2 regions of the Streptomyces yunnanensis genome follow, and region 1 is predicted to be linked to the other one. Evidence: predicted binding sites of a transcription regulator. Region 1 holds the regulator's gene; the other holds the start of a gene.
What was found. The regulator HrcA, encoded in region 1, represses chaperone genes, less so after heat shock. The targets are predictions, from matches to a motif close to TTNGCACTCNGNNNNNCNGAGTGCNAA.
Positions count from the first base shown of each region.

Region 2: the regulator HrcA is predicted to act here: its motif matches at 2,850-2,876, upstream of groES (co-chaperone GroES).

Region 1 covers NZ_CP095749.1:6,326,099-6,330,783, forward strand. Annotated here, with positions in the region: gene MOV08_RS27550 (DUF1876 domain-containing protein) at 23-298, opposite strand; gene MOV08_RS27555 (DUF3097 domain-containing protein) at 394-1,236, opposite strand; gene MOV08_RS27560 (MBL fold metallo-hydrolase) at 1,318-2,052, opposite strand; gene hrcA (heat-inducible transcriptional repressor HrcA) at 2,372-3,388, shown strand; gene dnaJ (molecular chaperone DnaJ) at 3,389-4,525, shown strand.
Region 2 covers NZ_CP095749.1:5,461,310-5,465,994, reverse strand. Annotated here, with positions in the region: gene MOV08_RS23915 (hydroxyacid dehydrogenase) at 1-540, shown strand, start outside; gene groL (chaperonin GroEL) at 635-2,260, opposite strand; gene groES (co-chaperone GroES) at 2,396-2,704, opposite strand; gene MOV08_RS23900 (FtsW/RodA/SpoVE family cell cycle protein) at 3,113-4,549, shown strand; gene MOV08_RS23895 (class I SAM-dependent methyltransferase) at 4,613-4,685, shown strand, end outside.

The DNA of each region.
Region 1 (4,685 bases):
CGGCCCGACCGGCCGGGGGACTTCAGTGGGTCAGCGGCCGCGACATCCGCCCCGATGCCGAGTCGATCTCGTCGTGCGCCTTGGTCAGCAACTGCATCGCAAGATCGTTGAGGGCTCTTGCCCCCGCGACCTCCTCGCCGACCCGGGGCTGGTTCCCGTCGGCCGGGTGGCGGCTGGCATAACCATGGGACCGCACTTCGGTCCCGTCGGGCAGCCGTACCAGCGCGGCGGCCCGGGTGCGGTGGGTGTCCTCCTCGAATTCCAGCTCGACATGCCATCCGACAGCGGTCTTCAACATGGCGGTCACCTCCGGAATCGCTGCTACCAGAGTGCGCTCACCGCCGGTCCGGCGCACGGCGTGCACCAGGGGCGCACGCCGTGCGGGACGGGCCTTCAGCGGCCGTCCGCCCCCTCCGGCGCCGTCACGAAGTCGATCAGCTCCTCGACCCGGCCCAGCAGCGCCGGCTCCAGGTCCTTGTAGGACCGCACCCGCGACAGGATCCGCTGCCAGGCCGCACCGGTGTTCTCCGGCCAGCCCAGCGCCCGGCACACCCCGGTCTTCCAGTCCTGGCCCCGGGGGACCCGCGGCCACGCCGGGATGCCCACCGAGGACGGCTTCACCGCCTCCCAGACGTCGATGTACGGGTGGCCGACGACCAGCGCGTGCTCACCGGTCACCGCCGCCGCGATCCGGGACTCCTTCGAGCCGGGGACGAGGTGGTCCACCAGGACGCCCAGGCGCGCGTCCGGACCGGGGGCGAACGCGTCGACGATCGCCGGGAGGTCGTCGACGCCCTCCAGGTACTCCACGACGACGCCCTCGATCCGCAGGTCGTCGCCCCAGACGCGCTCCACCAACTCCGCGTCGTGCCGCCCCTCCACGTAGATGCGACCGGCGCGGGCGACCCGGGCGCGCGCCCCGGGGACCGCGATCGAGCCGGACGCGGTGCGCGCCGGGCCGCTCGGCGCCGGACGGCTCTGCGGCCGGACGAGGGTGACGGTCCTGCCCTCCAGGAGGAAACCGCGCGGCACCATCGGGAACACCCGCTGCTTGCCGAAGCGGTCCTCCAATGTGACCGTCGGGCCCTCGGCGGTCTTCTCGCACCGCAGGACCGCGCCGCAGTAGCCCGTCACCACCTCCTCCACGACCAGCCCGGGATCGGCCGGCACCTCGGGCACCGGCTTCGGCTTCTTCCAGGGGGGAGTGAGGTCGGGGCTGTAGTGCCTGCTGTGCATGCGGGTCTGCTTCCTGGGGATCGGCGGGGCGGTGGTCCCCGGTGCACGGGGCGCCGGGGCGACAGTCGACGGGGTGGCGGATCAGGGCGAGTCGGCGCCGAAGCGGGCGGCCAGGGCGTCCCGCTGGGCGCGTACGAAGCGGGCGTCGACCACCGCGCCGTGGCCGGGCACGTACACCGCGTCCTCGCCGCCCAGCGCCAGCAGCCGGTCCAGCGCGGCGGGCCAGAGCCGGGGCAGCGCGTCCCGGCCCGCCTGGGGCTCGCCGGACTCCTCGACGAGGTCGCCGCAGAACACGATCTCCCGTTCACCGGCCCGGCCCGGCACCAGGACGGCCAGGTCGTGGGCGGTGTGACCGGGGCCGACGTTGGCCAGCAGCACTTCCCGGTCCCCGAGGCGGACGGTCAGCTCCCCGTGCACGTGGTGGTGCGGGGCGACCAGCAGGTCCGCGGCCTCCGCCGCGGTGTCCGGGTCCACGCCGTGCCGGACCGCGGAGTCCCGCAGCTCCTCCTTGCCGTGCCGCAGCAGCTCGGCCAGTCCGGTCGCGCCGAACACCTCCACCCCCGCGAAGGCCGCGGTGCCCAGGACGTGGTCGAAGTGCGCGTGGGTGAGCGCGACATGCGTCACATCGCGGCCCAGCACCGCGCGGACCGTCCGGCGCAGTTCGGCCCCGGCACCGAGCGTCGGGCCGGTGTCGACGATCAGCACGCCGTCCGAGCCGGCGATCACGCCGATCGTCTCGTCCCAGCCGGGCATCCGGCGCCGGACGACACCCTCGCCGAGCCGCTCCCAGCCCGCCTCTTCCCAAGTGGTGCGCATACCGAGACGCTAGCCCCTGTCGTCGAACTCCCGCCTGCCGTCCGACGTCCGGCACGCACTGCGGGCAGTACGGCTACCGCCCGGGGCTTTTGCCCGGGGCCGTGGCGGGGCGGGATCAGGGGGACCTCGGGGTGCGATCAGGGGGCTCTCAGGGGCGACCCGGGGGTCGGATTCCGCGGTGGTGGGTAAGCCCTCGGTACGCCCGCCCTTGCCGCATCCGTGCTACCCGGCCGTACACTGGCTCCGGGTCTGGCACTCGGCCCGTGCGAGTGCCAGGAGAAGAGACGACACGGCGGGACGGCCGACTGGAGGTGGCGGAATGCTCAGTGAACGCAGGCTCGAAGTGCTGCGCGCCATCGTCCAGGACTATGTCGGGACGGAGGAGCCGGTGGGTTCCAAGGCGCTCACCGAGCGCCACAGGCTGGGCGTCTCCCCGGCCACCGTCCGCAACGACATGGCGGCCCTGGAGGACGAGGGCTACATCGCCCAGCCGCACACCAGCGCCGGCCGGATCCCGACGGACAAGGGCTACCGCCTCTTCGTCGACAAGCTCGCCGGCGTCAAGCCGCTGTCCGTCCCCGAGCGACGGGCGATCCAGAACTTCCTCGACGGCGCCGTCGACCTGGACGACGTGGTGGGCCGCACGGTGCGCCTGCTGGCGCAGCTGACCCGGCAGGTGGCGGTGGTGCAGTACCCGTCCCTGACGCGGTCGACGGTCCGGCACGTCGAACTCCTGGCGCTGGCCCCGGCCCGGCTGATGCTGGTGCTGATCACCGACACCGGCCGCGTCGAGCAGCGGCTCATCGACTGCCAGACGCCGTTCGGCGAGACGTCCCTGGCGGATCTGCGCGCCCGGCTCAACAGCCGGATCGTCGGCCGCCGTTTCACGGACGTCCCGCAGCTGGTGCAGGATCTCCCGGAATCCTTCGAACAGGACGACCGGGCGACCGTCTCGACAGTACTGTCGGTACTGCTGGAGACTCTGGTGGAGGAGACCGAAGAGCGGCTCATGATCGGCGGCACCGCCAATCTGACGCGCTTCGGGCATGATTTTCCCCTGACCATCCGGCCGGTGCTGGAAGCCCTTGAGGAGCATGTGGTGATGCTCAAGCTGCTCGGGGAGGCCAAGGACTCGGGCATGACCGTGCGCATCGGGCATGAGAATGCTCACGAGGGCCTGACGTCCACCTCGGTCGTCACCGTCGGATACGGTTCTGGCGACGAGGCCGTCGCGAAATTGGGCGTGGTCGGACCGACCCGCATGGACTACCCCGGAACGATGGGAGCGGTACGCGCAGTGGCACGTTACGTCGGACAGATCCTCGCGGAGTCGTAAGTGGCCACGGATTATTACTCGGTCCTCGGTGTCGGTCGGGACGCCTCGCAGGACCAGATCAAGAAGGCGTTCCGGCGGCTGGCGCGCGAGCTGCACCCGGACGTGAACCCGGACCCCAAGACCCAAGAGCGGTTCAAGGAGATCAACGCCGCCTACGAGGTCCTCTCGGATCCGCAGAAGAAGCAGGTCTACGACCTCGGCGGCGACCCCCTCTCGCAGTCCGGCGGTGCCGGCGGCGCGGGCGGCTTCGGCGCGGGCTTCGGCAACTTCTCCGACATCATGGACGCGTTCTTCGGCACGGCCTCGCAGCGCGGCCCGCGCTCGCGGACCCGCCGCGGCCAGGACGCCATGATCCGCCTCGATGTCGAGCTCAGCGAGGCCGCGTTCGGCACCACCAAGGACATCCAGGTCGACACCGCCGTCGTCTGCACCACGTGCAGCGGCGAGGGCGCGGCGCCGGGCACCTCGGCGCAGACCTGCGACATGTGCCGCGGTCGCGGTGAGGTCTCGCAGGTCACCCGGTCCTTCCTGGGCCAGGTCATGACCTCCCGGCCCTGCCCCCAGTGCCAGGGCTTCGGCACGGTCGTGCCGACGCCGTGCCCCGAGTGCGCGGGCGACGGACGGGTCCGCTCCCGCCGCACCCTCACGGTCAAGATCCCGGCCGGTGTCGACAACGGCACCCGGATCCAGCTGGCCGGCGAGGGCGAGGTGGGCCCCGGCGGCGGCCCCGCCGGCGACCTCTACGTCGAGATCCACGAGCTGCCCCACGCGGTGTTCCAGCGGCGCGGCGACGATCTGCACTGCACGGTCACCATCCCGATGACCGCGGCGTCGCTGGGCACCAAATGCCCGCTGGAGACGCTGGACGGGATGGAGGACGTCGACGTGCGGCCCGGCACCCAGTCCGGCCAGTCGATCCCGCTGCACGGCCGCGGCGTGACGCACCTGCGCGGCAACGGCCGGGGCGATCTGATCGTCCACGTCGAGGTGCAGACCCCGACCAAGCTCGACCCGGAGCAGGAGGAACTCCTGCGCCGACTGGCCAAGCTGCGCGGCGAGGAGCGCCCCCAGGGCCAGTTTCAGCCGGGGCAGCAGGGGCTGTTCTCGCGGTTGAAGGATGCGTTCAACGGGCGGTAGCTGTTCGGCCGGGGGTCCGGGGGGCGTCCCCCGGGCAGGCACAGCCAGCCGGGGCAGCAGGGGCTGTTCTCGCGGTTGAAGGATGCGTTCAACGGGCGGTAGTCGTCCGGCCGCCCGCCCGGGATCGTTCCCCGGGCGAGCGCGGCACGAAGCAGGAGCC
Region 2 (4,685 bases), 860 kb from region 1:
ACCGTCGGCATCGTCGGCGCCTCCCGGATCGGCCGCCGCGTCCTGGCGTTGCTGCGCACGTTCGACCTGCGGGTGCTGCTCCACGACCCGTACGTGGACGAGGAGGAGGCGGGGCGGCTGGGGAGCGAGCCGGTGGCGTTGGCGGAGTTGTGCGCGCGCAGCGACGTGGTCAGCGTGCACGCGCCGGAGGTGGCCGCCACCCGGCATCTGATCGGCGCCCGCGAGTTGGCGCTGATGCCGGACGGGGCGACGCTCGTCAACACCTCCCGCGGGTCGCTGGTGGACGAGGCGGCGCTGGTCGCGGAGTTGCGCAGCGGGCGGATCTCGGCCGTGCTCGACGTCACCGAGCCCGAACTCCCGCTCGCCGGCTCACCGTTGTACGACCTGCCGAACGTGCTGCTCACGCCGCATGTCGCCGGGTCCATGGGCACCGAGCTGCGGCGGATGGCCGACCATGCCCTCGACGAGGTGGAGCGGTATGCGCGGGGCCTGCCGTTCGCGGATCCGGTGCGGCGGGAGGGGTTGGGGCACTCGGCCTGACGGGTTCCGGGTACGGGCGAGGCCCGGCCCGCTGGGGTGCGGGGCCGGGCCTCGTGGGGTGCCGGCGCGGATGCGGCCGGCGGTTGCGCAGGGGTCAGTGCGCGTGGCCGTGGCCGTGACCGGCGGCGGCAGCCTCTTCCTCTTCCTTCTTCTCGACGACCAGGGTCTCGGTCGTGAGCAGGAGGGAGGCGATGGAGGCGGCGTTCTCCAGGGCGGAGCGGGTGACCTTGACCGGGTCGATGACGCCGGCCTTGACCAGGTCGCCGTACTCGCCGGTGGCGGCGTTGAAGCCGTTGCCCTTGTCGAGCTCGGCCACCTTGGAGGTGATCACGTAGCCCTCCAGGCCGGCGTTCTCGGCGATCCAGCGCAGCGGCTCGACGGCGGCGCGGCGGACCACGGCGACACCGGTGGCCTCGTCGCCGTCCTTGTCGAGGTTGCCCTCCAGGACCTTGACGGCGTGGACCAGCGCGGAGCCACCACCGGAGACGATGCCCTCCTCGACCGCGGCGCGGGTCGCGGAGATGGCGTCCTCCAGACGGTGCTTCTTCTCCTTGAGCTCGACCTCGGTGGCCGCGCCGACGCGGATCACGCAGACGCCGCCGGCGAGCTTGGCGAGGCGCTCCTGGAGCTTCTCGCGGTCCCAGTCGGAGTCGGTGCTCTCGATCTCGGCCTTGATCTGGGCGACGCGGCCCTGGACGTCCCCGGAGTTGCCGCCACCGTCGACGAGGGTGGTGTCGTCCTTGGTGATGGTCACGCGGCGGGCGGTGCCCAGCACGTCCAGGCCGACCTGGTCGAGCTTGAGGCCGACCTCCTCGGCGACGACGGTGCCGCCGGTGAGGGTGGCCATGTCGCCGAGCATCGCCTTGCGGCGGTCACCGAAGCCGGGGGCCTTGACGGCCACCGCGTTGAAGGTGCCGCGGATCTTGTTGACGACGAGGGTGGAGAGGGCCTCGCCCTCGACGTCCTCGGCGATGATCAGCAGCGGCTTGGAGGCGTTCGCCTGGATGATCTTCTCAAGCAGCGGCAGAAGGTCCTGGATGGAGGAGATCTTGCCCTGGTGGATCAGGATGTAGGGGTCGTCGAGGACGGCCTCCATGCGCTCCTGGTCGGTGACCATGTACGGCGAGAGGTAGCCCTTGTCGAAGGCCATGCCCTCGGTGAAGTCCAGCTCCAGGCCGAAGGTGTTGGACTCCTCGACGGTGATCACACCGTCCTTGCCGACCTTGTCCATGGCCTCGGCGATCAGCTCGCCGACCTGCGGGTCCTGGGCGGACAGCGCGGCGACGGCGGCGATGTCGGACTTGTCGTCGATCGGGCGGGCGGTCGCCAGCAGCTCGTCGGAGACGGCCTTGACGGCGGCGTCGATGCCCTTCTTCAGGGCGGCCGGGGAGGCACCGGCGGCGACGTTGCGCAGGCCCTCGCGGACCAGCGCCTGGGCCAGCACGGTGGCGGTGGTGGTGCCGTCACCCGCGATGTCGTTGGTCTTGGTCGCCACCTCCTTGACGAGCTGGGCGCCCAGGTTCTCGTACGGGTCCTCGACCTCGACCTCGCGGGCGATGGTGACACCGTCGTTGGTGATGGTCGGGGCACCGAACTTCTTGTCGATGACGACGTTGCGGCCCTTGGGGCCGATGGTGACCTTGACGGTGTCGGCCAGCTTGTTGACGCCGCGCTCAAGGGCGCGACGGGCGTCCTCGTCGAACTTCAGGATCTTCGCCATGGCTGCTTCAAGTCCTCTCGTTGCGATCGTCGGCCTCGCCGCCGTGACCGCTCTCGCTCAAACGAACTGCGCCCCTGCCCCGGGTCGATGAGAACGCGGGAACCAGGGGCGCAGATCAGGGCAAATCCGGGTGACTTACTTCTCGACGATCGCGAGCACGTCGCGAGCCGAGAGGACGAGGTACTCCTCGCCGCTGTACTTCACCTCGGTGCCGCCGTACTTGCTGTAGAGCACGACGTCACCGACCTTGACGTCGAGCTCGACGCGCTTGCCGTCCTCGAAGCGACCCGGACCGATCGCCAGGACGACGCCCTCCTGGGGCTTCTCCTTCGCGGTGTCCGGAATGACCAGGCCAGAGGCCGTGGTCTGCTCGGCGTCGAGCGGCTGGACCACGATGCGGTCCTCGAGCGGCTTGATGGCAACCTTGGAGCTGGCGGTCGTCACGATCCGACCTCCCCCTTCGGAGATCTCACGGGGTTAACTGTCTGAGGTGGCGACCAGGTGGATCCGTCGTCGCGGGTGCCGGATCTGCCCGTCGCTGTGTTGGCACTCCCCGAGGGAGAGTGCCAACGCTGAGACTATGACGCGGTTAGCACTCGGTCAAGCGGAGTGCCAGCGCGCCGGATACGCGTACCGTGTCTGCTGCCGGTGGCCGGGGGTGGGGTCGGACACACCTGCCGGCCGACGGCAACCGCGCCCGCGGCCGGCCCGTCTTGCCCCTGGGACCGCTGGCCACCGGGCCACGACCCGGCCGCCCCGCGGCCCTGACCCATCGATCGCGGAGGAACAGTGCGTGGACTGACCAGCGCTTCCCGGAATCCCGGGGGACCGGAGAGCGATGCCGAGCGCACCATGACGTTCGCCGCGCTGGCCCACGCGCCGAACCGTCGGCGCACCGAAGCCTGGCTGCTCGGGTTCGTCGTCTTCATCACCGTCTTCGGCTACGCCTACACCGAGCTGTCGATGAAGGGGCAGCTCCCCGGCGGGCTGGCCGGCTTCGCGGTGAGCGTCTTCTTCATCGCGCTGGTGCCGCACCTGGTCGTCCGCCGGTTCGCGCCGCGCGCCGATCCGCTGATCCTGCCGTTGGCGACACTGCTGACCGGGATCGGGCTGGTGCTGCTGCACCGGCTGGACATCACCTATGCGGAGAAACCCCGGCTGCACATCGCCCAGGCGGCGACCGGGCAGTTGGTGTGGACGGTCATCGGAGTGGCGGTCTGCATCGCGATCCTGATGGTGCTGCGCGACCATCGGCTGCTCCAGCGCTACATCTACCTGACGATGGCCGTCGCGCTGGTGATGCTGATGGCGCCGGCGTTCTTCGGCGCGGACAAGTTCGGCGCCAAGCGCTGGATCATGCTCGGGCCGCTGTCGCTCCAGCCCGGCGAGTTCGTGAAGATCATGATCGTGGTGTTCTTCGCGGGCTATCTCACGGTCAACCGCGATGCGCTGGCGCTGTCCGGGCGCCGGGTGATGGGCATGCAGCTGCCGCCGGGACGGCAGCTCGGACCGATCGCCACGATCTGGGTGATCAGCCTGCTGGTGCTGGTCTTCGAGCGCGACCTGGGCACCTCGCTGATCTTCTTCGGCGTCTTCGTGATCATGCTCTACATGGCCACCGAGCGCACCAGCTGGGTGGTCTGCGGCCTGCTGATGGCCGTGGTCGGCGCCGGCGTCGTCGGCTCGACCGAACCGCACGTCAAGGGCCGTGTGATGGCCTGGCTGCACCCGATGGACATCTTCCTGCCGGAGAACAAGCGGCCGCCGGGCCTGATCTCCGACCAGGCGGCACAGGCGCTGTTCAGCTTCGGCAGCGGCGGGATAGGCGGCTCCGGGCTCGGCCAGGGCCACCCCGAGCTGATCGGATTCGCCGGCAACAGCGACTTCATCCTCACCACCGTCGGCGAGGAACTGGGACTGGCCGGCGTGATGGCCGTCCTGTTGTTCTACGCGCTGCTGGCCCAGCGCGGGATGCGGGCAGGGCTGACCGCCCGCGACCCGTTCGGCAAGCTGCTGGCGGTCGGGCTCTCCGGCGCGCTGCTGCTCCAGGTCTTCGTCGTCACCGGCGGCGTCACCGGCCTGATCCCGCTGACCGGCAAGGCGCTGCCGTTCCTCGCGGCGGGCGGCTCGTCGATGGTCGCGAACTGGGTGATGGTGGCGGTGCTGCTGCGGGTCAGCGACAGCGCCCAGCGGCGCCGGGAGCCGGTCCGCCCGTCTCCGGAGCGGCCGGACGCGGACGCGACCCAGCGGGTGCCGCGGATCAGCGGACCGCCCGCACCCGGGGCCTGACGGCGACGCTCCGCCGACCGGCCCGCGGGACCGTCCGCGGGCCGGCCCACCGGCTGGCCCACAATGGTGCGGGTGACCGACCTCGACACCTTCTCCGCGCTGCTCGCCCCCGAGGGCCAGGAACTGCTGGCCCTCC